4 regions of the Bradyrhizobium sp. SZCCHNR1093 genome follow, and region 2 is predicted to be linked to each of the others. Evidence: predicted binding sites of a transcription regulator. Region 2 holds the regulator's gene; each other region holds the start of a gene.

Region 1 (7,240 bases), 120 kb from region 2:
TGACGCCGTCGCCCTGGCAGGCCTCGCAGCGGCCGCCCTTGACGTTGAAGGAGAAGCGGCCCGGCTCGTAGCCGCGTGCCTTCGATTCCGGCAGGCCGGCGAACCATTCGCGGATCGGGGTGAATGCGCCGGTATAGGTCGCGGGATTGGAGCGCGGGGTGCGGCCGATCGGCGACTGGTCGATATCGATGATCTTGTCGATGTGCTCCAGGCCCTCGATGCGATCGTGCGGCGCGGCGGCCTCGTTGGCGCCGTTGAGCTTGCGCGCGATCGCCTTGTAGAGCGTGTCGATGAGAAGCGTCGACTTGCCGCCGCCGGAGACGCCGGTGATGGCGGTGAACAGGCCGAGCGGGATCTCGGCCGACACGTTCTTTAAGTTATTGCCGCGGGCGTTGACGACCTTGATGGTGCGGCGATGGTTCGGCGGCCGCCGCTCGGGCACCTCGACCTCGAGCTCGCCGGTGAGATATTTGCCGGTCAGCGACGCCGGATTGCGCATGATCTCGGCCGGCGTGCCCTCGGCGACGATGTTGCCGCCATGGGTGCCGGCGCCGGGGCCGATGTCGAGCACGTAGTCGGCGAGGCGAATGGCATCCTCGTCATGCTCGACCACGATCACGGTGTTGCCGAGGTCGCGCAGCCGCTTCAGCGTGTCGAGCAGGCGGGCGTTGTCGCGCTGGTGCAGGCCGATCGAGGGCTCGTCGAGCACGTAGAGCACGCCGGTCAGGCCCGAGCCGATCTGCGACGCCAGGCGGATGCGCTGGCTCTCGCCGCCCGACAAGGTGCCGGAGGAGCGCGCCAGGGTCAGATAGTTCAAGCCGACGTCGAGCAGGAAGGTCAGGCGGTCGCGGATCTCCTTGAGGATGCGGGTGGCGATCTCGGTCTGCTGCGCGTTCAGGGCCTTCGGCACCTCGGCGAACCATTCGCCGGCAGCCCTGACGCTGAGCTCGGAGATCTCGCCGATGTGCTTGCCGGCGACCTTGACGCACAGCGCCTCGGGCTTCAGCCGGAAGCCGTTGCAGCCGGCGCAGGGCACGTCGTTGAAGTACTTGCCGAGCTCCTCGCGCGCCCATTCGCTCTCGGTCTCGCGGAAGCGGCGCTCGATGTTGGTGATCACGCCCTCGAACGGCTTCTTGGTGTCGTAGGCGCGGACGCCGTCCTCATAGGTGAACTTGATCTCGTCGTCGCCGGAGCCGTGCAGCAGCGCGTTCTGCGTCTTCTTCGGCAGGTCCTTCCACTTGGTGTCGAGCGTGAACTTGTAGAACTTGCCGAGCGCTGTCAGCGTCTGCAGGTAATAGGGCGAGGACGACTTGGCCCAGGGGGCGATCGCGCCCTTGCGCAGGGTGACGTCCTTGTCGGGAATGACGAGATCAGCATCGACGTGCTGCTCGACACCGAGGCCGCCGCATTCCGGGCAGGCGCCGTAGGGATTGTTGAACGAGAACAGCCGCGGCTCGATCTCGGGAATGGTGAAACCGGAGACTGGGCAGGCGAACTTCTCCGAGAACAGGATGCGCTCGGGCCCGCTCTTGTCATGGATCTTGGCGGTCTTCTTCTTCTCCTCGGCCGGGGCGGCGGAGGCGGGCGCGTCGGCGAACTCGATCACGGCGAGTCCCTCCGCGAGCTTCAGCGCGGTCTCGAAACTCTCCGCGAGGCGCTGGCCGATGTCGGCGCGCACCACGATGCGGTCGACGACGACGTCGATGTCGTGCGGGAACTTCTTGTCGAGCGTGGGCACCTCGGCGAGCTCGTGGAAGGTGCCGTCGATCTTGACGCGCTGAAAGCCCTTCTTGAGATATTCGGCGAGCTCCTTCTTGTACTCGCCCTTGCGACCGCGCACGACCGGGGCCAGCAGATAGAGGCGGGTGCCCTCGGGCAGCGCCAGCACGCGGTCGACCATCTGCGACACGGTCTGGCTCTCGATCGGCAGGCCCGTGGCCGGCGAGTAGGGCACGCCGACGCGCGCCCACAGCAGCCGCATGTAGTCGTAGATCTCGGTGACGGTGCCGACGGTCGAGCGCGGATTCTTCGAGGTGGTCTTCTGCTCGATCGAGATCGCCGGCGACAGGCCGTCGATCTGGTCGACATCAGGCTTCTGCATCATCTCCAGGAACTGGCGGGCATAGGCCGACAGCGATTCGACGTAGCGGCGCTGGCCCTCGGCATAGATCGTATCGAAGGCGAGCGAGGATTTGCCGGAACCGGACAGGCCGGTGAAGACCACGAGCCTGTCGCGCGGGATCTCGACGTCGATGTTCTTGAGGTTGTGCTCGCGGGCGCCGCGGATCGTGATCGCCCGCAGGCTCGACTGGTTGGCTTGCGCGCGCTGCTTGGCCTTGAGCACTTCATCCATGACGATCGTCCCACGGCGCAGAGTCGCGCCATCGTTGCAGGCGCGTTCGCCGGAAGCCGGCCATCGGACGCCAGAGGGAAAAGGTATCGTCGGAACGTAGGAAGAACGGGGCTGGATTTCCAGTGCCGTCAGCGAATCATCAACAATGCGCTCAGGGAATGGCAGCGAATGGCAGGAGGCTGCCGGTTCCGTCCTGCCTTGTGCGCGATCCCGCAAAGAAAAAGCCTCCGCTCTGGCAGAGCGGAGGCTGTGTGCGTTGGCCCGGAGGCGAAGACTTAGAAGTGGTAGTTGATGCCGACCTGACCGGAATGCACGTTGAGCGTGCCGGTCGCGAGCGTGCCGAGGCCGGTGAAGGTGTAGCTCTCGCCACCGAAGCTCTTGTAGAGGTATTCGCCCTTCAGCGACCAGTTCGGGGCGAACATGTACTCGACGCCAGCGCCGACGGTCCAGCCGGAGTGGATCTTGCTGTCCGAAGCGGCGAAGCCCGGAGCCGTCAGCGAGACGCGGTTGTCAGCCCAGGCGTAACCACCGGTCGCGTACAGCAGGGTCGGGCCGAAGGCGTAGCCGATGCGGCCGCGGACGGTGCCCCAGTCACGGATCTTGGATTCGGCGTTGACACCGAGCGCGCCAACGTTTGCGTTGATGTCGGCCCAAGCGGCGTCGGCCTCGAGGCCGAACACGACAGCGCCCTGCTGCCAGTTGTAGCCGACGGTGCCGCCAGCGAAGCCGCCCTTCATGGCCGCGAAGTCAGCATCCTCGTTGGCATAGCCGCCCATGGCACCGATGTAGAAGCCGGTCCAGGTCAGCACAGGCGCGGCAACCGGCGCCTTGGTATAGGTCGGGCGCGCGGCAAGATCAGCGGCGGCAGCGGGAGCGGCCAGGGCGGCCAAGGCCACGGTCGCGAGCAGGATCTTCTTCATTCCAGTCTCCAGTTAATTCCTAGCAGTCCGCATCGCACCGAGAGTTTTACGCACGAAACAGACTCACCCGTTCAAGTTGACGAGGTTCCTATAGCCCGGTTCCGTACGGATTACCGTCACCCTGAAGACACACTCGCGGCCAAACCGCGTTTTTACGGGCAAGTTCCAGAAAGCCTATGTCACTCAACTGCTTGGTTCCGGGTGTGGCGAGCCGGCAAGGTGGCATCAGGGCAACAAAAAAGGCCGGCTTTCGCCGGCCTTTCTCGGAACCTGTCGGTTGCAGGTGTCAGTACTTGGCGATGACCGGGCCGCCGAAATGGTAGCTGAGGCCGGCCTTGACGGTGTGGACGGTGTCCTTCCACTCGGAGCGGTTGGTTGCGAAAGCGCTGTACTGGATCGCGCTCTTGCCGAAGTCGAGATAGTTGTACTCGAGCTTGGCCGACCAGTTCGGCGCGAACATATACTCGGCGCCGGCGCCGACCGTGTAGCCCCAGCGGGTGGTGTTCTGGCTGAAGACGTTGCCGGGGACGCCGTCATAGCGATGCTGCAACTGGCCCACCGCGGCGCCGCCGCTGACGAAGAACAGGGCGGGGCCTGCGGCATAGCCGAGGCGGCCCTTGATGTCGCCGAAGCTGGTCAGCTTGGTGAAGAAGGTGTCGCCGAGGCCGGCATTGACCACGGCGGAGCGGCCGTTGATGTCGGCCCAGTGATAGTCGCCTTCGAGGCCGAACACGACGTTGTCGACCTGCCAGTTGTAGCCGACCACGCCGCCGACGAAGCCGCCATTGGTGTTGTAGTTCTGGGTGCCCAGGAAGCCCGGCGCATTGAAGCGGCCGAGGAAGGTCTCCTTGCTGGTGCCCCAGCCGCCGCCGCCCTGGATGCCGGCGTAGAGGCCCGACCAGCTCAGGATCTGCGCGACCATCGGCGGCGCCTTCGTATAGGGACGTGCCGCCATGTCGGCCGCCGAAGCGGACGTGGCCGTTGCGATGCCGACGAGCGCCGTCGTGATCACAAACAACTTCTTCATCAAATTCTCCCCCGGGAGGTTGGAATGACAAGCGATGGGCAAGTCATACACAGGGCATCCCGGCGAGGCTGTAACGCGCCCGCCACAGAAACGAAAAAGCATTATAAATCATATATTTAGCACAAAAACGCCGCGACGCTGCCGGGCTGTTGACACGAAAAAGGCCGGCGCGAGGGCCGGCCTTTCCGAATGCGCGCGAGCGGCGGCTTTTTTCAGTAGCGCGTGCCCATCGGCGCCCCGAATCGATAGTTCACCCGGACTGTCGCCATGTCGATGTCCTGCTTGATGGTATCGACGCGCGACAGCACGGTTGCGGTGGCCGGGAAGCTGATGTCGCGCGAGCCCATGAACAGGTGGTCGTACTCGACGGCGACCGACCAGTTCGGCGCGAAGCCGAACTCGACGCCCGTGCCGACGGTGCCGCCCCAGCGGGTCTCACTGGCGGAATCCAGCAGCGTGCCGACCGGGAAGGGCGCAGCCGCATTCGCCGTGCCGGTGTATTTGTTGTGGGTGACGGCGGCGCCGCCCTTCACGTACCAGAGCACGTTGCCCCAGGCGTAGCCGACCTGGCCGGTGAACAGGCCGATCGCATCGGTCTTGGTGTTGTTGGTGATGCCCGCAGCCAGCGCCGCCGTGCTCGCATTGGACGACTTCAGGTCGGTCCAGTTGCCCTGGGCCTCGACGCCGAACACCCAGCTCGCCGCCTGCCAGCGATAGCCGACCTGGCCGCCGATGAGGCCGCTCGAGGCATTGTGGCAGCCTTCGGACTGGGTCGGCACGACCGGCACGCCGCCGACGCGATTGAGCGTCCAGCAGTTGTGGCTCCAATCGGCGCCGCCATTGACGCCGAGGTAGAACCCGGCCCAGTTCGGCAGCGGCGTGACATAAGCCGGCGGTGGCGCCTTGCTGTAAGGGCGCGTCGCGAAGTCGGCCGCTGAGGCCGGCGCCAGTCCCAGCGCCGCGGCGCTTGCGGTCAAGATCAAGGTCGTCTTCTGCATTCGTCTCTCCCCAGTCCCAATACACCACGCTCCGGATCCCTCCGATCCGGGCCCACGCGAAGGTGGCCTGTTGCTGGTTGTAGGAGAGACTGCTTTCTAAACTCGTGATCGGGAGCAGGCGCGTGGCGGGATGTGCCGAACGTACTTAAGCGCTGGTAAAGATCGCGACCGGTCGTGCAGATCGCAGAGCTGTCCCGAAGCGCGAGGGGCGGGTGAGCGCTTGGCGCGTCAGACCCTCGACCACCAGTCCTCGAGGGTCAGCGCTTGGAAAAGTCAGTGCTTGGATACGACGGGGCCGCCCCAGCGATAGTTCACGCGGACCGTCGCCATGTCGACGTCCTGGCCGACCGCATCGGTCCGGCCCGCGGCTCCACCGGGAACGCCCGAGAAGCCCAGGGTGCGGTTGCCCATGAACAGGTGCTCGTATTCGGCTGCGACCGACCAGTTCTTGGCGAAGCCGACCTCGACGCCGGTGCCGACAGCCGCACCCCAGCGCGTGGCGCTGGACTGGTCGAGCACACCGCCAGTTGCCGTGGACAGACCGTTGTACTTCTCACCCGCAACCGCGGCGCCGCCCTTCACGTACCAGAGCACGTTGTTCCAGGAATAGCCGATCTGGCCGGTGAGCAAGCCGATCCCATTGATCTTGGTCTGGTTGGTCACGGGCGGGACCAACTGGCCGGTGTTGCTGCCCTTGAGGTTGGCCCAGTTTCCCTGGCCTTCGACGCCGAACACCCAGCCGCCGGCCTGCCAGCGATAGCCGATCTGGCCGCCAGCCAGCGCGCCGGTTGCGTCATGGCAGCCTTCCGCGTTGGTTGCGGCCACGCCAGCGAAGCTGACCTTGTTGGTCCAGCAGGTGCGGGCCGATGCGCCACCGGCATTCAGGCCGATATAGAAGCCACTCCAATCATAGATCGTCGTGATCATCGCAGGCGCTTTGGTGAAGGTGCGCGCGGGCAAGTCGGCAGCGATGGCCGGCGCAATCCCCAGCGCCAGCGAAGTTGTCGCCCCCAGCAACAGCCTTCTCATCGCATTCCCCAAACCAAGTCCGACGCCCGCACGCACACTCTCACCAACGCCCACCCGCCGGACCTTGATAGCCCCTTCCGTCGTAAAAAGCCGTCACCCAAATGACACAACGGCCCAGCAAGTACCGGTTCTGGCACACAAAAAAGGCCGGCGCGAAGCCGGCCTTTCGACACATTCGATTTGCGCGTGCAATCAGTAGCGCGACACGATCGGGCCGCTGAAGTGATAGGAGACGCCGGCCTTGACGGTGTGCACGGTGTCGCTCCACTCGGAGCGATTGGCCGGAACCGCGCTGTACTGAATCGAGCTCTTGCCGAAGTCGAGATAGTTGTATTCGACCTTGGCCGACCAGTTCGGCGCGAACATGTACTCGGCGCCGGCACCGATCGTCCAACCCCAGCGCCAGTTGTTCTGAGCGAAGCTATTCGCCGCGCCGCCATTGAGCGCTGCGTCGTAGCGGTGTTGGAGATCGCCGACGGCAGCGCCGCCGCTGACAAAGAACAGCGCCGGACCCGCAGCCCAGCCGAGGCGGCCCTTGATGTCGCCGAAGCCGCGCAGCCTGGTGAAGTAGGTATCGCCGAGACCGGCGTTGATGACGCCCGACCGGCCGTTGATGTCGGCCCAGTGATAGTCGCCCTCGAGACCGAACACGATGTTGTCGACCTGCCAGTTGTAGCCGACCACACCGCCGATGAAGCCGCCGCTGGTGTTATAGTTCTGGGTGCCGGCAAAGATCGCCGTATTGGGCGCTCCGAAGAAGGTCTCTTTGCTTCGGCCCCAGCCGCCGCCGCCCTGCAGACCGAGATAGAAACCGGCCCAGGTCGGAAGTGGCGCCGGCGCCACTACCGGGGCCTTCGTGTACGGGCGGGCGGCGAGATCGGCGGCTCCCGCCGGCGTCAGCGCCCCCAAAACC
Region 2 (7,240 bases):
CACGCTGCTGTCGAAGCGCGTGCTGACGCGGCTGGTGCAGGACGGCCATGTCTCCGGCTGGAACGATCCACGCATGCCCACCATCGCCGGCCTGAAGCGGCGCGGCGTGCCGCCGGCTGCGGTGCGCGAGTTCATCAAGCGCATCGGCATCGCCAAGGCCAACAGCATCGTCGATGTCGGCATGCTCGAATTCTGCATCCGCGAGGAGCTGAACCGCACGGCGCTGCGTCGGATGGCCGTGCTGCGGCCGCTGAAGGTAGTGATCGAGAATTATCCGGAAGGCCAGGTCGAGGAGCTCGAGGCGATCAACCACCCCGACGATCCCTCGGCCGGCACGCGCAGGATCGCCTTCGGCCGCGAGCTCTATATCGAGCAGGACGACTTCATGGAGAACCCGCCGAAGAAGTTCTTCCGGCTGTCGCCGGGCAACGAGGTGCGGCTGCGCTACGCCTATTTCATCAAGTGCCGCGACGTCATCAAGAACGACGCCGGCGAGATCGTCGAGCTGCGTTGCACCTATGATCCCGCGACCAAGGGCGGCAACGCGCCGGATGGACGCAAGGTCAAGGCGACGATGCACTGGCTGCCGGCTGCGCAGTCGCTGACAGCCGAGATTCGCATCTACAATCAGCTGTTCGCCAATCCAAGCCCCAATGCGGCCGACTTCACCGCCGATCTCAATCCCAACTCACTCGAGGTCCTGACCGACGCCCGCATCGAGCCGGCGATCGCCGAGAGCAATTCGGACGCGCCGATGCAATTCGAGCGCCAGGGCTACTTCGTCCGCGATCCGGATTCGACGCCCGACAAGCTCGTGTTCAACCGCACCATCGGCCTGCGCGACACCTTTGCGAAGGAGGTCGCGAAGGGATGAGATGGGGACCGCAGCCGCAGCTCAATTGATCGCTGCGAGGCCGGCCTCGGTCAGCGTTGGCACGCCATCGCTGACCTCGACCAGGCCGCGCTCCGCGAGGAGCGAGAGATCATCGTCGGCGACGGGGGAGAGCGTGAGCCGGTGGGCCTTGATGTCCCGCAACGTCCAGCGCAGGTGGATCGCCGTGTCGAGCGCGAGGTCGGCAAAGGGATCGTCATTGTCATGGTGGTCCATACCCGCATAAGCCCGTGCGGTGCCGAAAGTTCCAATGACGTTCCCGGCACCGGGATTGGATTCTCGTTCCGTTCCGCTAGTCGGATTCCCCGTGGTTTCGCTAGCCTCCATGCCCGTAAAGTAACGGGTGGTGTGGGCAATGGCGGAGCCGGTCAGGCCGCCGGGAGGGCGTCGCGGGCTCGCGGGCACGATGGCCGATGTCTGGCCGCCGCGCGGCGCGCTGGCCGGCGGCTGGCCCGCGATCGGGTCCGGCGCGTCGTCGGCATTCGCCGCCCGCCTGAAGAGCTGGGCGGTCGAGGAGGCCGGGGCGGGCCGGCTGCTGCCCTGGGTGCCGGTGGCGTTCGGGGCCGGCATCGCGCTGTACTTCACCGCCGATCACGAGCCGGTGCTCTGGATCGCCGCCACCACCGCGGCGCTGCTCTGCATCGTCGCCATCATGATGCGGCGGCATCGGATGTTTCCGGTTGCCGTGATGATCGCGGCGGCGGCGTGCGGCTTTGCCGCGGCGACCATCAAGACGGCGCGTGTCGCTCATCCAGTGCTGGCGCGGCCGTTGTATTCGGTGGCGCTGTCCGGCTTCGTCGAGGCGCGCGACATCCGCGAGCGCAGCGATCGGATCGTGCTGCGCGTCACCGCGATGGAGAGCCCGCGCAACGCCGCCACGATCGCGCGCGTGCGGCTCGCGGTGCGTAAGGGCACGGCGCCCGAGGTCGGCAGCTTCGTGCAGCTCAAGGCGCGGCTGCTGCCGCCGATGGCCCCGGTGCGGCCGGGATCCTACGACTTCGCGCGCGACATGTTCTTCCAGGGCATCGGCGCCTCCGGCTTCGTGATGGGCGCGATCACGACGGCGACGCCGCCGCAGGCCGCCGGCTTCGGCCTGGGCTATGCGGCGGCCATGCAGGGCCTGCGCGATGCGATCGACGCACGCATCCGCGCCCGCCTGACGGGCGATGAGCGCGCCATCGCCACCGCGCTGCTGACCGGCCGGCGCGACGCCATCACGCCCGATGTCAACGATGCGATGTTCGTCTCCGGCCTCGGCCACGTGCTGTCGATCTCCGGCTATCACATGGCCGTCGTCGCCGGCGTCGTGTTCTTCGCCGTGCGCGCGCTGCTTGCGCTGATCCCCGGCCTCACTATCAGCCATCCGATCAAGAAATGGGCGGCCGCGGCGGCGCTGGTCGCGGCGGCGTTCTACCTGCTGCTGTCGGGCGCGGAGGTCGCGACGCAGAGATCGTTCTTCATGACGGCCGTGGTGCTGATCGCGGTCATGGTCGATCGCCGCGCCGTCACCTTCCGCACGCTCGCGGTCGCGGCGATGATCGTGCTGATCGCGGCACCCGAAGCGCTGGTGCATCCGAGCTTCCAGATGTCGTTCGCGGCGACGCTCGGCCTGGTCGCGCTGGTGCAGTTCGGCCTGCCCAAACTGTTTGCGAGGCCGGACAGCTCCACGACGCAGCGCATCGCGCTGTGGGGCGGCCGCGAGCTCGCGATGCTGCTGCTGGCCTCGCTGATCGCGGGGCTTGCGACCACGCCCTATGCCGCGTTCCACTTCCATCGCGTCACGCCCTATGGCGTGCTCGCCAATCTCGCGGCGATGCCGGTGGTTTCGGTGCTGGTGATGCCCGCCGGACTGCTTGGCCTGCTGGCGGCGCCGTTCGGGCTCGACGGTCCCTGGTGGACGCTGATGGGCCTCGGCATCGACTGGATGATCGCGGTGACGCGCTGGGTGGCGGCGCTGCCTGGTGCGGTCGGGCGCATCCCGGGCTTCGGCATCGGTCCGCTGATCCTGGCCAGCCTCGGCGTCATCCTGATCGGCCTGCTGCGCACACCGCTGCGCTGGTCGGGCGCCGTCGGGCTCGTGGTGGCCACCGCGTGGGCCGCCACGACGCCGCTGCCCGACGTCCTGATCGCCGGCGACGGGCGCGCGGTGGCGGTGCGCGGCAGTGACGGACGTCTGCATGTGATGCGCACCGGCAAGGACGTGTTCGCCACCAAGGAGTGGCTCGCGGCCGACGCCGATGCCCGGCTGCCGGCGGATTCATCGCTCGCCGATGGCGTCTCCTGCGACGAGGCGGGCTGCGTGGTCACGATGGCCGACGGCCGATTCGCCGCCTTGACCCTGCGCACCGAGGCGCTCGACGATGATTGCGCCCGTGCAGCGCTGATCGTCACCGCGCGCGCCGCGCCGTCATCCTGCGCGGCGGCCGTCATCGATCGCCAGCGCCTGCAGCAGCAGGGCGCCTTGATGCTGGTGCAGCGGGGCACCGGCTTCTCCGTCACGCCGGTGCGCGCCGGCGGCACCGACCGCCCGTGGTGGCCGGCGCCCGCCGAGGCCGGCGAGTTCGACACGACGCTGACGCCGCGTGCGCCGGTGTCGCGGCTTCAGGACGCGACGCCGCCGGAGACGGAGCAGGGCGAGCAGGATTGAGCGCCGGACAGCTCGAACGTGCTGAGATGATACAACGTGCTGAGATGATACTCGGTGTCGTCGGGTCCATCGAACAGCGAGGGACCTTCGACCAGCGTGAACGCAGCGCCCGGATATCGTTGCCAGACGGCGATGTCATCAACCGTGACCGTTAGCCATCCGAACGGAAGCATGTAGCGGCCGGGCTCGGTGATCCGGTCGGCCTTGTTCCAATCGATCTTGTTGACCGCGGCGGCAAGCTCCCCCGGCACACAATGCCGGCCGAGGGATGTCGTTCCTATTCGATGCGATGCCGGAGCGTGAGGTTCGCCCGAAAGGACCTTGCGCTTGCAGAAACCAAATCTCCCCCGGCCGAAAGCTCGCTCATGACCGAGAGAAATGCGGACGCGCAGGCGCTCAGGTGATGCTGATGCGGCGAATCGGTGTGGCCTGCGAAGCCGGAACGTCCTCCGCCACGCCCGGGCGGCGCTCGGCCGGCTGCTTGCTGACCGGCAATTGCAGCACGGTGACGCGCTGGCCCTCGCAGAGCTGGGTCACCAGCACGTGGCGGCCGTCGGCGAATTCGATCGCGTCGTGATGGCGATCGGGGATGTGCGTCTCGATGCTGTTGAACTTCGCGACGCGCTCGCGGATCGTCCGGGTCCAGAGCCAGCGGCTGTCGTAGCGGACGTCCTCGACAAATGCCAACTCGGTGCCGGGCAGCATGCAGACTGCGACGGTCGGCTCGCTCTCGAGGGCGAAGCCGCGGGTGGCGGTGCCGCGAAACGTCGTCGAGATCAACGTCTCGCCGACCTTGGCGGGACGGGACGCAACCGCATGGAGGCTGTAGTCACACATCGGATCGCTCCTCGTTGAGAGATAGCCGACCCACGCTCCCCCCGGACAGGCGCAGGCCTCTATCAGAGTGGACATCGAGGAGATGTTAGCGCGCGCTTCACGGCAATTCTGCGCTGATCTGCACCGCGTGCGCCCGCGGGCGATCACAAGCGTTTGAGCGTGCCGCGCTGCACATCCTGAGGTGCATTCGCGCGTGACCAATTTCGATCGGCGGAGAAGCGCGTGCGCTCGCCGCCGATCGACCGATCGCGTCCGCGATCAGTATTTGCGATACAGCCCGACCAGCTTGCCTTGGATCTTCACCCGGTTGGGCGGCAGGATGCGCACCTCGTAGGCGGTGTTGGCCGGCTCCAGCGCGATCGATGCGCCGCGGCGGCGGAAGCGCTTCAACGTCGCTTCCTCATCGTCGATCAGCGCTACCACGATGTCGCCGGTGTCGGCGGTCTCGTTGCGCTGGATCAGCGCCATGTCGCCGTCGAGGATGCCGGCATCGACCATGGAGTCGCCGCGCACCTCGAGCGCATAGTGATCGCCGTTGCCGAGCATGTCGGCGGGCACGCTGATGGTGTGGCTGCGCGTCTGTAGCGCCTCGATCGGGGTACCGGCGGCGATGCGGCCCATCACCGGCACCGCGACGGGGCGCTCGCCATCGTCCAGCGCGGGAGTGCTGGTGCGCACCTTGCCGAGATTGCCCTCGATCACCGATGGGGTGAAGCCGCGGCGGTTGTTGGCGGCCTGTGACAGCTCGGGCAGCTTGATCACCTCGATCGCGCGGGCGCGGTTGGGCAGCCGGCGGATGAAGCCGCGCTCCTCGAGCGCCGTGATCAGGCGATGAATGCCGGACTTCGAGCGCAGATCGAGCGCATCCTTCATCTCGTCGAAGGACGGCGGCACGCCGGCTTCCTTGAGCCGCTCGTTGATGAACCGCAGAAGTTCGTACTGTTTGCGCGTCAGCATCTCGACCTGGTCCCCAGTTTGTTGTCGTCCGAGTCCAGGAGCTGCGCCTTGAGCACAAACCGGCTGAGAGCGCCTTGGAGTCGGACCATCATCGCGTCGCCCGCAACATACTAAAAACAAATCATGAACGGACACTATATGTTCGATGTGTGTTCCGCAATCCTTAAATTGTAGTGAACGGACCGGGCTTTGCCGGGGGAAACGGCCTAGCTCGGCAGGCGCAGGATCTCGCACGGGCTGCCGGCGGCGGCCTTCGGCGCAAACGCCCGCCGGATCACCAGCGCCTGCGAGAGCGCGAGATTGCCGAGCAGCGACGAATCCTGCTGGGTCACCGGCGTTGCGATCAGGGTGCCGTCGGCGCGCTCCTCGAGCTGCGCCCGCAGATAGTCCTCGCGCGAATCGTTGGCCCCGAGTTCGCGGCCGAGCAGGGCGGTCTCGCGTGGCATGCGAGCTTCGTCGCGGCCGAGCAGCCGCCGAATCAGCGGCACCAGGAACAGGATGGCGCAGACATAGGACGACACCGGATTGCCGGGCAGTCCGATCACCCTCATGTCGCCGAGCCGTCCGTGCATCATCGGCTTGCCCGGCCGCATCGCGATCTTCCAGAACGCCATCTCGACGCCCTCGGCTTCGAGCGCCTGCTTGACGAGGTCGTGATCGCCGACCGAGGCGCCGCCGGTCGTGATCAGGATGTCGGCCTTGGCCTCGCGCGCCCGCCGGATCCCGGCGATCGTGGCCTCCATCGTATCCGCGGCGATGCCGAGATCGATCGGTGTCGCGCCCTCGCTGCGCACCAGCGCCCGCAGGGCGTAGCCGTTGGAATAGACGATCTGGCCCGGGCCGGGCGTCGAGCCAGGCATCACGAGCTCGTCGCCGGTGGCGAGCAGCGCCACCTTCGGCCGGCGCCGCACCGGCAGTGCCGGATGATTCATGCTGGCCGCCAGCGACAGGTCGCGGTCGCTGAGCCGGCGGCCCGCCTTCAGCAGCACCATGCCCTCATGAAAGTCGACGCCGGCGGGCCGGATGTGCCGGCCCTTGATCGCGGCCTCGGTGATCACGACGTGGCCATCTTCGGCGATCGTGTCCTCCTGGATCACCACCGCGTCGGCGCCCTCAGGGACAACGCCACCAGTGAAGATGCGCGCCGCCTCGCCGGGTCCGACCACGCGATCGAACGGCCGCCCCGCCGCGACCTCGCCGATCACCCTCAGCCGCACCTTGGCCTGGGCTGCGTCCGCCGCGCGCACGGCGTAGCCGTCCATCGCCGACATCGCCTCGGGCGGCTGCGTCCGCAGCGCCGCGAGGTCGCGGGCCAGGATGCGGTGATGGGCCTCGTCCAGCGTCACCAGCTCCTCGGCCAGCGGCTCCGCGCCGGCGAGCACGGCGGACAACGCATCAGACACCGGCATCAGGGCCATGAGAGTTCCTTCGGATGGAGACGGCAGATCGAATGAGTCGCCTTCTAACCGAACGCGCACGGCTCGGCCAAGGGCTCAGGCCGCTTCCTGCCTTCTGATCGTCTGATGTTGGCCGCGTCCGGGCCGCTGCCTCACGACCGCGCGAGAAACCCTGCAATCAGTGCGCAGAAGGTCGACCGCAGTGCCAAGGCGTTGGCCGATGCGCCGTTCCGGTTAGCTCCCGCCCCGCGTTCTATCCAGCAGCTGCGCGACAGGCGGCGCGCTCGGTCGTGTGCAGGATATCCGCCACCATGTTCCGCAGCCAGACCGATGCTGCATCACGATCGAGCTGCAGCGGCCAGACCATCGAGACGGCCGGCAGCCGCAGCTTCAACGGCGCGGGACAGAGCGTCAGCCCAAATCGCGGCCCGTAGAGCTTTGCCATCCTGGTCGGTATCGTCGTGATCACCGGTGATGCGGCGACCGTCGCCAGCACGCTGAGGAATTCCG
Region 3 (7,240 bases), on a different contig from region 2:
GATTGGCTCAAGGCGCTATCAACATATTCGCGATCGGCTCCCGGCGCCCAGGATCGGCGTCGGAAGTCTCGGTGCCGCCGTGCGGATCCGGTCCGCTCGTCCGCGTGCACGCCTTCAGCTATTCGCGTTGAAGATCGTATCCGGCGCTCAGAGACGCATTCTCGCTGCATTCGGGAATGCAGCCGCAGATTTCGGTAGAGCACCACACATCTGCAAACGGGCGCTGGAACGTCGACAACTCAACGTCCACGGCGCCCGCCGCCGCCGTACCCCTACTCTTCCGCCGGCTCCTCACCGTCGGCGTCGCGCTCGGCATTGCCGGCCAGGATCTGCTCGGCGATCAGGCCGGAGTTCTGGCGGATCGCGGCTTCGATCTTGGCAGTCATGTCCGGATTGGCCTTGAGGAACGATTTCGAATTCTCGCGTCCCTGCCCGAGACGCTGGCTATCGTAGGAGAACCAGGCGCCGGACTTCTCGACGATGCCGGCCTTGACGCCGAGATCGAGGATCTCGCCCATCTTGGACACGCCCTCGCCATACATGATGTCGAACTCGACCTGCTTGAACGGCGGCGCCAGCTTGTTCTTCACCACCTTGACGCGGGTGGTGTTGCCGATCACCTCATCGCGCTCCTTGATCGCGCCGATGCGACGGATGTCGAGGCGCACCGAGGCATAGAACTTCAGCGCGTTGCCGCCCGTGGTGGTTTCCGGCGAGCCATACATCACACCGATCTTCATGCGGATCTGGTTGATGAAGATCACCATGGTGTGGGATTTGTTGATGGAAGCGGTCAGCTTGCGCAGCGCTTGGCTCATCAGGCGGGCCTGCAGGCCCGGCAGCGACTCGCCCATCTCACCCTCGAGCTCGGCCTTGGGCACCAGCGCCGCGACGGAGTCGACGACCAGCACGTCGACCGCCCCCGAACGCACCAGCGTGTCGCAGATTTCCAGCGCCTGCTCACCCGTATCCGGCTGCGAGATCAGCAGCTCGTCGATGTTGACGCCCAGCTTGCGCGCATAGACCGGATCGAGCGCGTGCTCGGCATCGATGAAGGCGCAGATGCCGCCCTTCTTCTGCGCCTCGGCCACCGTGTGCAACGCCAGGGTGGTCTTGCCCGATGATTCCGGCCCGTAGATCTCGACCACCCGCCCTTTTGGCAGCCCGCCGATCCCCAACGCGATGTCGAGCCCGAGCGAGCCGGTCGACACCGTCTCGACATCCATCGAACGGTCGTTCTTGCCCAGCTTCATCACCGAACCCTTGCCGAACTGACGTTCGATCTGGGACAGCGCAGCAGAGAGCGCCTTACTCTTATCCATTGAGGAACCTTCGACGATACGCAGGGCGGTGGCGGACATTGGCGCTCCTTATGGCGGGGATTCGCGAGATGGACAAACGGTTAACGAGGTCGGCCAGCAATCTTGAGGTGAATGTACTCCATCCGTTCTTTGTTCGCAATATGTTCTTCCCAACAATCATCGCTCTCAGCCCCCCTGACAACCGCGGGGACACGCCTGCCACTCGGGGGCCGGCGCGCAGTCCACCGAGCAGCAGCGAGGGAGCGCCGCCCGATCAGCGCGCCCAGAAGCGAAGTACGGGGTGCTGGATGACGGCGACCGCGAAAGGATCCTGATCCGGCTGGAGGCGGAAGCCATGTGCGCGAGCGGCGCAGCCGCCGACCGGCGATCGCGCGGATGATGACCAGCCTGTCCGAGCGCTCCAACCTCGCCCACCGCGCCTGCGGCAGACATCAACTCAATTATAAGTTGTTAGTGTCGTCCCGGCCGTGCCCCATCATCCTGTTGGTCGTTCTCTATGAGCCTCGCACACCGCTTCCAATTTTCGGCACCAGCATGACCGGATCCAACAAGGAACAGACCCTCACGTTGTGGCGCCCCGTCGGCCCAAAGGAGCTTGCCTTGATCGAGGCGTCGGGCATGCGTGCGTTTCCGCCGCGCCTTCCTGAGCAGCCGATCTTCTACCCGGTGCTCACCGAGGACTATGCCGTGAAGATCGCACGGGACTGGAACGTGCCGGCGAGCGGCGCCGGCCACGTGCTGCGCTTTGCGATCCTGCGAGGCTTCATCGACACCTACGAGGTGCGCGAGGCCGGCGGCCGCAAGCATCGCGAGCACTGGATTCCCAGCGAAGACCTCGCCGACTTCAACGCCGCAATCGTTGGACCGATCGTGCTTGTCAGGTCTTTCCCTTGAAACTACCAAACTCCTACACGCGTGCGTAGATCGCACATTCCGGGGTTCTCCTGACAGGAACGAAGTTCCCTCGCCTCTTCTGCTTTTGTTCGGCTCATCGTGCGTGCAGGCGCACGGTTTCGATGCAGATGCGCATGCAATGCTCGGCCGCGCGCAAGCTGTGTCCGGCCAGAAGTTCCGCAACAGAAGCGTCCGCGGATCTGCCGCGGCTTTCTGAGGCGGAATGGCACCCTGCGTTCCGACCGGAGCAATGGCCGGCGCGCGAACAGCTCGACGGCCGCCATATGACGAGCGACAGATGAAACGGCGCCCGCCAGGACGCTGTCTCGTGCCATGCCAGAGGGAGCCACGAGAGCCGTTCGCGCAGCCCCCTATGACCGGGCGAATGAGTGGGCCGAATGGAAGCCGGCGTGATCCGCATCACGCAGCACGCGGCGCTCACGACATCTTCAAGCCACAAACCATTGTCATAAACTTTGGGTTGCGTTATAGAATCATGGTTGTCGTACGTCTGAGCAAATTTTTGATCAGCCCCGGATTTGTTTGTTCGTTGCGATGATGGTCGCCGCACATTGTCAGTGGTGTATCGCCTTTGGTGTATCGCCCGTGGTGTGCCGTCGACCGATCCCTTGCAGCCTGCCTGCTACAACATTTGCAGGCTCCGTCACCCGTAGGCGCACGGCCCTGAAACCATCCGCGCCGAAAGAAAGCCCCGGACGACGTCCGGGGCTTTCGACGTTGATAGCTCCGCTCGGGATGCATCCCCCCGTCATTGTCGTGATGTCGAGGAACGGATCGCTTGCGTTGCGCTTCATATTGGCGATGACAAGAGATGACGTGACGTGCCCGTCCTGCAGGGCCGGCCTTCAAAGGATCGAGCTTCACTCGCAGCAAGGCGCCGCGGGAGAGAGGCGTTGTCCGGCTTGCGATGAACTCTTGGAAATGGTCGACGGCGCGACGCAGATCGCCTACCGACTGACAGTCGTGCCGGAACGGATCTTCGATCACAGCTAGGCGCGCGTCCCACGGCGATTGATCGAGATGGCAACCTTGATCTGACGCAAGGCACGCCTACTAGTTTCGCACTAGTCTAACTACGTCATTGCCGAACTGCCCTCGCTGGGAAGCTACGACGTTGACGCCGAGCCTCGGACCGCGGCGGTCCGAGGCTCATTCGTTGGCCTGCAATCCGTCCGATTGCGCCGCACATCCTCAACGGCAATCAGCTCAACGGACAGCGCGACCGACCGTATTTTACCGGAATTGATCCGAGGGGGTTTTGCGCTTCCATTTGCGATGCGTACATCAAACCCAGCGGCCTGGGGCGGTCAGGGCTCACCGGTTTTGGCAATGCCGCTCTATTTCTTTCGTATCCGTAACGGCCACTTCTCAGGCGCGTCCGAGTATGGGACCGAGTGCGCCGACCGCAACGCAGCCTGGAAAGAGATGACCACCGTCTGTGCCGACATGGCCAGCAGCATCTCGCGCAAGCTCGCCGAAAACTCCGAATGGCAGATGGAGCTGCTCGACGAGGCACGGCAGCCGGTCTTCCGCATCCGGATCGTCGCCGAGTCGCTGGATCAGGCCTGACGGCTCGCCACACCTCTTGTAGATCGTCACCGACGAGAACCACAACCGAAGCCTGTGGCCGGCGAGGTGACTGCGCGTCATTTCGCCAGCCGAGCTTGATCCAGATCAAAATGCCTGTCTGCATCCTGGCAGACATTTAAATTTGTATGGGTAATCTGATCTTCAAATGTCCGCGAACGGGGATGAACGTGCAGCATTGGCTGGAAGAGCCGAAGCCCGGCGATCCCGCGTACGCCTATGAAACCGTGGTCTGCAAGGCCTGCACGCGGCTTCATTTCATCAATCGCGACACGCGCAAGCTTCTTGGCGAGAAGGAATGAGGCGCTAGCCGGAATGATTCAATCGGCGCTGGGAAGCCGCCGCATCGTGAACTCGATGGCCCCATCGGGAAGCTCGCGCCAGCTTTCGACGGCGCTCATGTAGCCGGCCTTGGGATAGCGGGTCAGATAATCGCGGGCCTTGGCGCGCGCTTGCTCGCGCGGCAGCGTGAACGTGTCACGAACGTAGCCGTCGCGAACCGGGCCCACGCTCTTCTTCTGGCGCCGGGCCGCCATCCGGCTGGCCATGTCTCGAGGACGCATCCCCATCGACGAACTCCAACGCGCTGCCACACCGTCAATATAGACGGGGCCGCGAGGAATCCGAGTCCGCAATCAGGCAAGCGGGCCCGGGAGGATCAGAGCCCGCCGACCCGAACGCGATAAATCTCAGTTGGTGCTGCCGACAGCCTTCGGCTTCTTGGCCGCGGTGGTCTTCATGGCAGGCGCCGCCTTGGGCTGCTCCGCCGCCCGGACGTTGCCCCAGGGATCGGCGCTCGTCTTGGCGTCCGGAATCTTGCGCATGGTGTCCTTGTAGGCCTGCTCCCGCGCCGCTTCGGCCTCTTTCTCCTCGGGCGACTTGGAGGGACCGTCGGCGAGAAGGTTGATGTTGGGCATCTGCGCCATTGCGGGAACCGCCCAGCCGGCCAGCACGGCGACCGCCATCGTCACGATCAGCTTCTTCATTGGTTACTCCCCGGTATAGGCGCCTTATACCATCGCTTCGCCATGCGCCAAGCCCGCGGCACTGTGCCGGAACGGTGGACCACAGGTCGGGATGTTCACGGCCGCATCGTCTGCGCGCACCTGCCGTCTGTTCCACGGTGTGCCCTCATCATAGTTTTCCAACTCCGGCCTTTTCAAGCCGCCGCTCTGCGGCAACATTCCGGCGGCTCCGCCGATCGCGTCGAGGCAAGTCGATGCCAAGACAAATCGATGACACGATCATGGAAGGACCTCCGCGCGTGCCGAACGAGACCCTGAACTTCACCACCGACGACGCGAGGCGCATCCTCGATGACGTGTTCGCGCCCTGGATCAAGGATCTTGGCTTGATCGTCGAGGACATCGCGCCGTCTGCGCAGGGCGAAGCCGGCGCCATCCTGCGCATGCCGTTCTCGCCGCGGCTCTGCCGCGACAATGGCGTCGTCTGCGGCCAGGCGCTGATGGCCTTTGCCGATACCGCGATGGTGATCGGGATGGTCACCGCGAGTGGCGGCTACCGGCCGATGACCACTGTCGACCAGACCACGCATTTCATGCGCGCCGTTGCCTCCGCTGACGTCCTGGCGGATGCGCGCGTGGTGCGGATGGGCCGCACCATGAGCTTCGGGCGGGTCACACTGACCAGCGCCAGCGATGGCAAGCCGGTGGCCATGGTGTCGAGCGCCTTCGCGATGCTCTGATCTGCGGCCTCTCTGATCCGCGGCCCGGCGGGGGGGGTTAACGAAACATGAAGGCGACGGCCCGGGCTTCGCAGGCCGGATTCATCTGATCGAAACGCGAGACTGATTTATTTTAGGTGCTTTTGACGCGAAAGGTGACGCCATTCGGCACCGGGTTACAGGCCATGAGCGAGACGAGTGACAAGCGCATTGCACCGAGGCATCGGGTGCTGAAGCAGGGCAGGCTGGCATTCGACGGCGGCGGCGCGGTCGATTGCATGGTCCGCAACATGTCCGACACTGGCGCCAGGGTCGAGGTGGTCAGCCCGGTCGGTCTGCCCGAAGCCTTCACGCTGGTGATCCCGGCCGACAAGTTCACGCGGCGCTGCCACGCAGTCTGGAGCCACGACAAGCGGATCGGCGTGGCATTCGACTGATAGCGGCGCGGCGGGCTAGACCCGCCGCAGGCGCCATCGCCACAACGTCACCAACAGACCGACCAGCACCCCGACCGCGAGCAGGACGCCGGCGGCGAACCGTCCGCCCGGACGATCAATCGTCCGTGACCACAGCGAGGGCCCTTCGCCATCGCGCGCCAGCCGAAACGCCACGACGCTGTCGCCGAGCGATGTGCCCGCCTCCGAATGGCCGCCCGCTGCGATCACCACGAATTGCTCGCCCTTCCATTCATAGGTCATCGGATTGGCGATGCCCGGCGCCGGCAACCGGCCCTGCCAGAGCTCCTGACCTGAGACAGCGTCGAAGGCGCGCAGATAGGCATCCATCGCGCCGGTGAAGACGAGGCCGCCGCCCGTGACCACGACGCCGTTGACGAGCGGCGTGCCCCACTTGAACGCCAGCCCGAGCGGCGCGCGATCCTCGGTGGTGCCGACCGTCGAGCGCCACAGGATCCTGCCGGCCTTGAGATCGACCGCGACCATTTCGCCCCATGGCGGTCGGTTGCACAACAGGCCGAGCCTGGACATGGCGACCACCCGCGTCACCGCGAACGGTGACCCGCGCTGCAATCCGAAATCGACACCGCGCGGCGGCGTCATCCGGTCAGCTTCGGCGCGCGGGATCAGCCTGACGATGTGGATGGCGCGGCTGACATTGGCGTAGAGGATCTGGCGCACGGGATCGAACGCAACGCCGCCCCAGTTCACGCCGCCTCCGGTCATTGGAAACAGCAACGCGCCCCGGGTCGTCGGCGGCGTGTAGAGACCCTCATTGCGCAACGCCGCGAGTTGATCGTCACAGGAGGAATCGACGACACGCGGCACGGCTCTAAAAATGTCGCCCACTTCGAAGTGCTGATTCAGCAGCGGCGGCACATGGGTCGGGAACGGCTGCGTCGGCGACAGAACCTCACCTTCGACGGCGCCCTGCGGCACCGCGCGCTCCTCCACCGGCCAGATCGGCGCGCCGGTGTCGCGGTCGAGCACGAACACGAAACCCTGCTTGGTCGGCTGCATCACGACGTCACGTGCACCCTGCCCGGTCTCGATCCGCGCCAGGGTCGGCTGCGCCGGCAGATCGTAGTCCCAGACGTCGTGATGCGTGGTCTGAAACGACCAGGCCAGTTCGCCGCTTTCGATCCGCAGAGCGACCACGGAATCGGCGTGCCTGTTGTCACCCGGACGCGCACCGCCAAAGAAATCCGGACTGGGCGAGGATGTCGGAAGGAACACGAGGCCGCGCACCTCGTCGACCGACATCGGCGCCCAGACGT
Region 4 (7,240 bases), on a different contig from region 2:
ATGATGACGCACCGGCCGTTCGATCGCGAGGCGCTGCGCTTCGGCGCCTGGGTGCTCGGCGCCGTCATCGCCGCCGGACTTGCCAGTTGCTGGCCGCGCTCGCACGCTTGGCCGCTGCCGACCGGTCTCGGCGGCGTGGTCGGCGACGCCCTGCTGCGCGCACCAGCCGTGGTGTTCGGTCCGCCCGGTATGATCTATCGGCTGGCGCTCGGCGCCCTTCTTCTGGTTGCGATGATCGGCTGCCTGCTGGTAGCCGGCGGCATGGGCGCGAAGGAAGCCGATCCGAGCCTGCTCGCGGATGAGGACGACGACACGCCGCTGGCCGACCCCGAGGACGACGACGACCGCAAGGCGATCCGGCTCGGCTGGGTGTTCCACGCCATCATGAGCGCGAAGGCGCAGGTCGTCTGGTTCCTGAGCACGGCCTACCGCGCGCTGGTGTCATCAGGCCCGCAGCCGCGCGCCGCCGCCGCAAGCCGGCAGGAGCCGAGCCTGGGCCGCGGCCAGGGCAAGCCGACGCTCGCGCCCGAGATGGACGAGCACGGCGGCGACGAGGACGAGGCCGACGAAGGCGAGGACGAAGAAGAGGAGGAGGAGCCCGCTCCCCGCGCCCGCAAGAAGCCCGCGGCCAAGACGCCGGCGCGCAAGTCCAACGACAAATACGACCTGCCCTCGGTCTCGATGCTGGCGGCGCCGAAATCCTCCGACCGCCAGCCGCTGTCGAAGAGCGAGCTGGAGGCCAATTCGCGCGCGCTGGAAGGCGTGCTGCAGGATTTCGGCGTGCGCGGCGAGATCGTCAAGGCGCATCCCGGTCCGGTCGTCACGCTGTACGAGCTGGAGCCGGCACCGGGCATCAAATCGTCGCGCGTCATCGGCCTCGCCGACGACATCGCCCGCTCGATGAGCGCGCTGTCGGCGCGCGTCGCCGTCGTGCCCGGCCGCAATGCCATCGGCATCGAGCTGCCCAACGCGCATCGCGAGAAGGTGTACCTGCGCGAGTTGCTCGTCGCCAAGGAGGCGACCGAGAGCGTCGCCAAACTGCCGCTGTGCCTCGGCAAGAACATCGGCGGCGAGTCCATCATCATCGACCTCGCCCGCACCCCGCACATGCTGATCGCCGGCACCACCGGCTCGGGCAAATCGGTCGCCATCAACACCATGATCCTGAGCCTGGTCTACCGGCTCCGGCCGGACCAGTGCCGGCTGATCATGGTCGACCCGAAGATGCTCGAACTGTCGGTCTATGACGGCATTCCGCATCTCCTCACGCCGGTCGTGACCGATCCGAAGAAGGCCGTCGTCGCGCTGAAATGGGCCGTGCGCGAGATGGAAGAGCGCTACAAGAAGATGGCCAAGCTCGGCGTGCGCAACATCGACGGCTACAATGCCCGTCTCGGCGAAGCGCGCGCCAAGGGCGAGGAGCTGACGCGCACCGTCCATACCGGATTCGACAAGGAGACCGGCAAGGCGATCTACGAGGAGGAGAAGCTCGACCTCGATCCCCTGCCCTACATCGTCATCATCGTCGACGAGATGGCCGACCTGATGATGGTCGCCGGCAAGGACATCGAGGGCACGGTGCAGCGCCTCGCCCAGATGGCGCGCGCCGCCGGCCTTCACGTCATCCTGGCGACGCAGCGCCCGTCGGTCGATGTCATCACCGGCACCATCAAGGCGAACTTCCCGACCCGCATCTCCTTCCAGGTCACGTCGAAGATCGACAGCCGCACCATCCTCGGCGAGATGGGCGCCGAGCAGCTGCTCGGCCAGGGCGACATGCTCTACATGGCCGGCGGCGGCCGCATCAGCCGCGTGCACGGCCCGTTCTGCTCCGACGAGGAGGTCGAGAAGGTCGTCAAGCATCTCAAGGCACAGGGCTCGCCGGAATATCTCGAGGCGGTCACCGCCGAGGAGCCGAGCGAGGAGGATGGCGCCGTGTTCGATGCCACCGGCATGGGCGGCGGCGGTGGCGACGACCTGTTCTCCCAGGCGGTCGCCGTGGTCAAGCGCGACCGCAAGGCCTCGACCAGCTACATTCAACGCCGGCTGCAGATCGGCTATAACAAGGCCGCTTCGCTGATGGAGCGGATGGAACAGGAAGGCATCGTCGGCCAGGCCAACCACGCCGGCAAGCGCGAGATCCTGGTGCCCGAGGAGGAAGGCGGATTCTGACGGCCCCGATGGCCGCAGAAACGCCGCTTCGGTGCCCGATCTTCACGCGATTACGATCACGCTGCCCGCCCGATCCGGGATAGAACGCGTAAAACTCAGGACGTCGTTTTGAAAAGCTCCTTGTTGAACAGCACGTTTTCGTATCACGCAGCTTCGCGCGGGCGCCGGATCTGCGCCTGGCTGGTCGCCTGCGCCGTGACGACATGCTCTGTCGCCGGTGCGTCCGGTCACGCCGCCGCGCAGGGCACGCCGGCTCCGAAATCAGGCCCGAAGAGCGGCTCCCAGCTCAGCGCCTCCGACCAGCAGCGCTCGGGCCAGAGTCCCTCGACCACCCAGACCGCCCCGCCCAACCCGATCATTCCCGATCCCCGGCGCAACGTGCCGGCCAGCATCTTCACCTCGTTCGACGCCAACCAGAAGGCGCAGGCGGCCAAGGTCAGCGCCTATCTGTCGTCGCTGCAGACGCTGGTCGGGAACTTCGTCCAGGTCGGCCCGGACGGCAGCAAGACCAAGGGCGATTTCTACATCCAGAAGCCGGGCAAGGTCCGCTTCGAATACGAGCCGCCGACGCCGATCGACATCATCGCCGACGGCTCCTCGCTGGTGGTGCGCGACCGCAAGCTCGCGACCCAGGACGTCTATCCGCTGTCGCAGACGCCGCTGCGCTATCTGCTGTCGGACCGCATCGACCTGCTCAAGGACACCAACGTGATCGCGGTCGCGGCCGACGACCTCTACGTCACGATCACGATCGAGGAGAAGCAGGCGCTGATCGGCACCAGCCGGCTGATGCTGATGCTCGGCACCAAGGACGGCCAGCTCAAGCAGTGGACCGTGACCGATCCGCAGGGCTACGACACCACGATCGCGGTCTACAATCTCGATACGACCAAGAAGCTCGATCCGGCGATGTTCAAGATCGACTTCACGGCCTATCCGAGCACGCCGCCGGGCTGACGCCGCCTCTCGCGCTCGCTCAGCGCGATTCGAGCCCGCGCACCTTCCATTGCGCTTCGGACAGTGCAAGCTTCTCGAAGCGCTTGCGCGCCTCCTCGAGGTCATCGGCCGGAAGCGCGTCGCAGCCGGGCCGGCCGCGCAGGATCATCGACGTCGTCGCCCAGCTCAGCCGCGCCGCCTTGCAGGCCAGCAGCAGATCCGTGAGACGATCCTCCTCCAGCAGCGCTTCGATCGTCTCGATGGTGACGACACAGAGCAGCGCCAGCGCTGCGATCACGGCAGGGAAATCGCCGGTGGCGCAGAAGCGGTTGACGGCGGAGTCGCCGAGCTTGCCGGTGCGGCTGAGGGCGGCAACCTCGGCCTTGACCTGCTGATAATCCCAGATCGCGCGCATTGCCGCGCCGGGCGATCGGGTCGGCGTTGCCTGCAGGGTGGCGCGGGTCGCCGGCGGTGCGGCCTTGATGAAGCGGGCGCGGGCGCCCTCGCTCGCCGCAGCGACGAAGGCCCGCGACAGCTTGGCCGGCAGATCTGTGCGCAGCGCCAGCTTCTCGGCGAGATCCTCGTCGCGCTCGGCGATCTTGAACAGGCTGCGATAGCCATCCTCGGACAGCCGGGCGGAGAGGTTCTGTACCAGCGCCATGCGCACCGCCGGAAAGCCGCGTGCGATCAGCTGCGTCGTGAGGCTCTCGCCAATGCCCCTGCGGCTGGCGAGCGCGACGAGATGCGCAGGGCTGCCGGTGCGGATGAACTCGGCGAGGTCGCGCTCGGTCAGCACCGCCGCCTTGGCCAGCATCGGTCCGGCGACGCGCAATTCGGGGTGAACGGCGAGCAGCCGCGCGGTGGCGTAAGGCGCACGCTCCACGCCGGCGAGCGCCATGCTCAGCTCGGCCAGCAGCTCGGTCGCGACCTGCGGCATCAGCCGGGCGAACATTTGATCGTAGAGATCGAGCTGCTCGGCCGACGCGGGCCGCGGACCGGCCAGGAACAGGCTGGTGGTCCGGCGCAGCATGTCGGTGGCGAGCTCGGACACCGTCCGCGCATCACCGGCGGGCGTCTTGGCGGTCGGAGCTGCCGCAGGCGCTGGAGGCATCGCACGTCCCTCGTTGGGCGCCTCCCTCGGCTTTTGACGGAGGCGCGGGTCGATCATCAATTGAGGAAGAATGCGAAGGCCGGACTAAAGGGGCGTTAAGCCCGGCGGACGGAGCTGAAACCCCACGCGGCTGTCGTTAATGGATTGCGGCAGAGCGCGGCAACGACAGTGTTCCCGTATTGTTCTTGCGAACAATGCCGGCATCCGCTAGCCTCCTTGCCCGGGAGGGGCATCATGGTCCAGCGCGTTTCCACCGTCGCCTTCGAGGGGATCGAGGCCCGCGCAGTCGACGTGCAGGTCCAGGTCGCGCCCGGACTGCCGGCGTTCGCGATCGTCGGCCTGCCGGACAAGGCGGTGTCGGAAGCGCGCGAGCGGGTGCGCTCGGCGCTGATCGCCTCGGGCCTGGCGCTGCCGGCGCGGCGCATCACCGTGAACCTCGCGCCGGCCGACGTGCCCAAGGAAGGCAGCCATTACGACCTGCCGATCGCGCTGGGGCTGATGGCCGCGATCGGCGCCATTCCGCCGGATGCCCTCGGCGGCTTCACGGTGCTCGGCGAGCTCGGGCTCGACGGCTCGATTGCGCCGGTCGCCGGCGTGCTGCCGGCAGCGATCGGCGCCAATGGCCGCGAGGAAGGGCTGATCTGCCCGGCCGCCTGCGGCGCCGAGGCGGCATGGGCGAGCCCGGACTTGCAGATCATCGCGGCGAGCTCGCTGATCCAGATCGCCAACCATTTCAAGGGCACGCAGGTGCTGTCGCGGCCGCAGCCGAAGATCCAGGAGGCACCCGCAAGCCTGCTCGACCTGCGCGACATCAAGGGCCAGGAGAGCGGCAAGCGCGCGCTCGAGATCGCCGCTGCCGGCGGGCATCATCTGCTGATGATCGGCTCGCCCGGCGCCGGCAAGTCGATGCTGGCGGCGCGGCTGCCCTCGATCCTGCCGCCGCTGTCGCCGGCGGAGCTGCTGGAAGTCTCGATGATCGCCTCGGTCGCCGGCGAGATCGAGGGCGGCGCGCTGACGTCGCGGCGACCGTTCCGCAGCCCGCACCATTCCGCCAGCATGGCGGCGCTGACCGGCGGCGGCCTGCGCGCCCGCCCCGGCGAGATCTCGCTGGCGCATCAGGGCGTGCTGTTCCTCGACGAGCTGCCGGAGTTCGATCCGCGCGTGCTGGATTCGCTGCGCCAGCCGCTGGAGAATGGCGAGGTCTCGATCTCCCGCGCCAACCATCGCGTCACCTACCCTGCCCGCTTCATGCTGGTCGCGGCGATGAATCCGTGCCGTTGCGGCAACGCCTTCGAGCCCGGCTATGCCTGCAAGCGCGGCCGCATCGACCGCTGCACCGCCGACTACCAGATGCGCATCTCCGGCCCGCTGATGGACCGCATCGACCTGCGCATCGAGGTGCCCGCGGTGACCGCCGCCGACCTGATCCTGCCGCCGTCCAAGGAAGGCTCGGCCGAGGTCGCGGCCCGCGTCGCGGCCGCGCGCGACCTGCAGCGCGCCCGCTACGCCAAAGCCGGCCTGCCGCACATCCGTACCAACGCCGAGGCGCCGGCCGCCGTGCTCGACGAGATCGCCAGGCTCGATGCGCCCGGCCAGAAGCTGCTGCGCGAAGCCGCCGAGACGATGCGGCTGTCCGCCCGCGGCTATCACCGCGTGCTGCGCGTGGCGCGGACGCTCGCCGATCTCGACCACGCCGAGGCGATCGGCCGGCTGCATCTGGCCGAGGCGCTGTCGTATCGCGCGCTGGCGGAGGACAATCGCCATGCGGCGTAAAGGCGCCCCTCCCCCTCAACACTCTGGTAACGACTTCTCTTTACGCTCCGACAACCATAGGGCCCGCGTTCCGTCATCAGGCCTTCCGCGTCGGTGCGTATCATGTTGCGTTTCAAGGTCCTCGTTTTGGCCGTGCCGCTGATCGCGGCGGCGGTCATCGCCAGACTCGAATTGGCGCCCTCCCCGCAGCCCTGCATTGCCGTCGGTGCCGACAGCGTCTCGCTCGGCTCCGCGCCCTTTCACGCCGATCTCCATGTCGACTTCACCGATGATCCCGCGCGCGCAACCACGCCTCATCACCGACCGATCCGGTTCTGTGAGCCGGGCTAACGCCCGGTTCACCATCTCTGCACGGCAGAATCGCGCGTGCACGACCTTTCAAAGTCTCAGCAATACCGACGCCGCATGGTGCGGGCCGGCCATGACATTGGGATCGAAATCGTCGGGGGTGATCGAGATGGGACCGATTTTTCGCTTCAGGCTGCGCCTGCGCCGGTTCATGCGCCGTCACCGCACCATCTTCGCGATCCTGCGCTCGCTGATGATCTTCTCCGCCGGCTTCGGCGGCGCGTACGGCTTCATCAAGGCCAGCATTTCCGACAACTCCGGCTATAACCCGCACACGTTCGCGATCGGCGCCAGCTTCCTGTTCGCGCTCGCCTGCGTCGGCCTGGCCACGCTCAGCATGCGGCTGCGCTTCGTCGCCAGGAAGATGCACAAGATTGCGCTCCACAACGAGGTGCTGGCGGACCGGAACTGGGAGCTGCAGGAAGCCGAGCAGCGCGCCCGCAATCTGTTCGAGCAGCAGGGCGACCTCATCGTCATGCGCGCGCGCGACGGCAGCATCATCTTCGTCAACGACGCCTATTGCCGGATGGCGGGCCTCGACCGCGACAACCTGCTCGGCAGCGCGTTCACCTTCGAGCTGATCGAGCAGGGCGACAGCGCGCTGGAGCCGAACGGCACGCGCGTCCACGACCAGCGCATCGAGAGCGCGATCGGTCCGCGCTGGATCGCGTGGCGCGAGGCACTGGTGCGTTCCGACGCCGGCCAGCCCGCCGTACTGCAATGTGTCGGCCGCGACGTCACCGACCGCACCGAGACCGAGCGCGCGCTGGCGGAGGCGCGCGACCAGGCCAATGCCGCGAACCGTGCCAAGTCGCGGTTCCTGGCAATGGCGAGCCACGAGATCCGCACGCCGCTGAACGGCATCCTCGGCATGAGCGGGCTGCTGCTCGAGACGCAGCT

The links. The regulator LexA, encoded in region 2, represses DNA repair genes until DNA is damaged. The targets are predictions, from matches to a motif close to TGTTCNNNNTGTGTTCNG.
Region 1: uvrA (excinuclease ABC subunit UvrA) is a predicted target of LexA. The motif match lies at 2,444-2,461, and genes of this name have one in related genera.
Region 3: recA (recombinase RecA) is a predicted target of LexA. The motif match lies at 1,453-1,470, and genes of this name have one in related genera.
Region 4: QX070_RS28285 (YifB family Mg chelatase-like AAA ATPase) is a predicted target of LexA. The motif match lies at 4,389-4,406, and genes of this name have one in related genera.

What each region holds. Positions count from the first base shown of each region.
Region 1 is NZ_JAUHJJ010000004.1:465,865-473,104, reverse strand. It holds gene uvrA (excinuclease ABC subunit UvrA) at 1-2,353, opposite strand, end outside; gene QX070_RS16745 (porin family protein) at 2,629-3,273, opposite strand; gene QX070_RS16740 (outer membrane protein) at 3,560-4,300, opposite strand; gene QX070_RS16735 (outer membrane protein) at 4,513-5,298, opposite strand; gene QX070_RS16730 (outer membrane protein) at 5,572-6,327, opposite strand; gene QX070_RS16725 (outer membrane protein) at 6,520-7,240, opposite strand, start outside.
Region 2 is NZ_JAUHJJ010000004.1:581,664-588,903, reverse strand. It holds gene QX070_RS17320 (glutamine--tRNA ligase/YqeY domain fusion protein) at 1-874, shown strand, start outside; gene QX070_RS17315 (hypothetical protein) at 896-1,108, opposite strand; gene QX070_RS17310 (ComEC/Rec2 family competence protein) at 1,248-3,539, shown strand; gene QX070_RS17305 (hypothetical protein) at 3,494-3,712, opposite strand; gene QX070_RS17300 (hypothetical protein) at 3,936-4,376, opposite strand; gene lexA (transcriptional repressor LexA) at 4,635-5,333, opposite strand; gene glp (gephyrin-like molybdotransferase Glp) at 5,540-6,751, opposite strand; gene QX070_RS17285 (LysR family transcriptional regulator) at 6,984-7,240, opposite strand, start outside.
Region 3 is NZ_JAUHJJ010000009.1:212,252-219,491, forward strand. It holds gene recA (recombinase RecA) at 273-1,361, opposite strand; gene QX070_RS25495 (hypothetical protein) at 1,923-2,216, shown strand; gene QX070_RS25500 (DUF6894 family protein) at 3,567-3,806, shown strand; gene QX070_RS25505 (hypothetical protein) at 3,989-4,126, shown strand; gene QX070_RS25510 (hypothetical protein) at 4,145-4,393, opposite strand; gene QX070_RS25515 (hypothetical protein) at 4,514-4,810, opposite strand; gene QX070_RS25520 (PaaI family thioesterase) at 5,071-5,529, shown strand; gene QX070_RS25525 (PilZ domain-containing protein) at 5,694-5,945, shown strand; gene QX070_RS25530 (pyrroloquinoline quinone-dependent dehydrogenase) at 5,961-7,240, opposite strand, start outside.
Region 4 is NZ_JAUHJJ010000012.1:85,066-92,305, reverse strand. It holds gene QX070_RS28300 (DNA translocase FtsK) at 1-2,172, shown strand, start outside; gene QX070_RS28295 (outer membrane lipoprotein carrier protein LolA) at 2,296-3,129, shown strand; gene QX070_RS28290 (DUF2336 domain-containing protein) at 3,149-4,219, opposite strand; gene QX070_RS28285 (YifB family Mg chelatase-like AAA ATPase) at 4,454-5,992, shown strand; gene QX070_RS28280 (hypothetical protein) at 6,095-6,322, shown strand; gene QX070_RS28275 (PAS domain-containing hybrid sensor histidine kinase/response regulator) at 6,450-7,240, shown strand, end outside.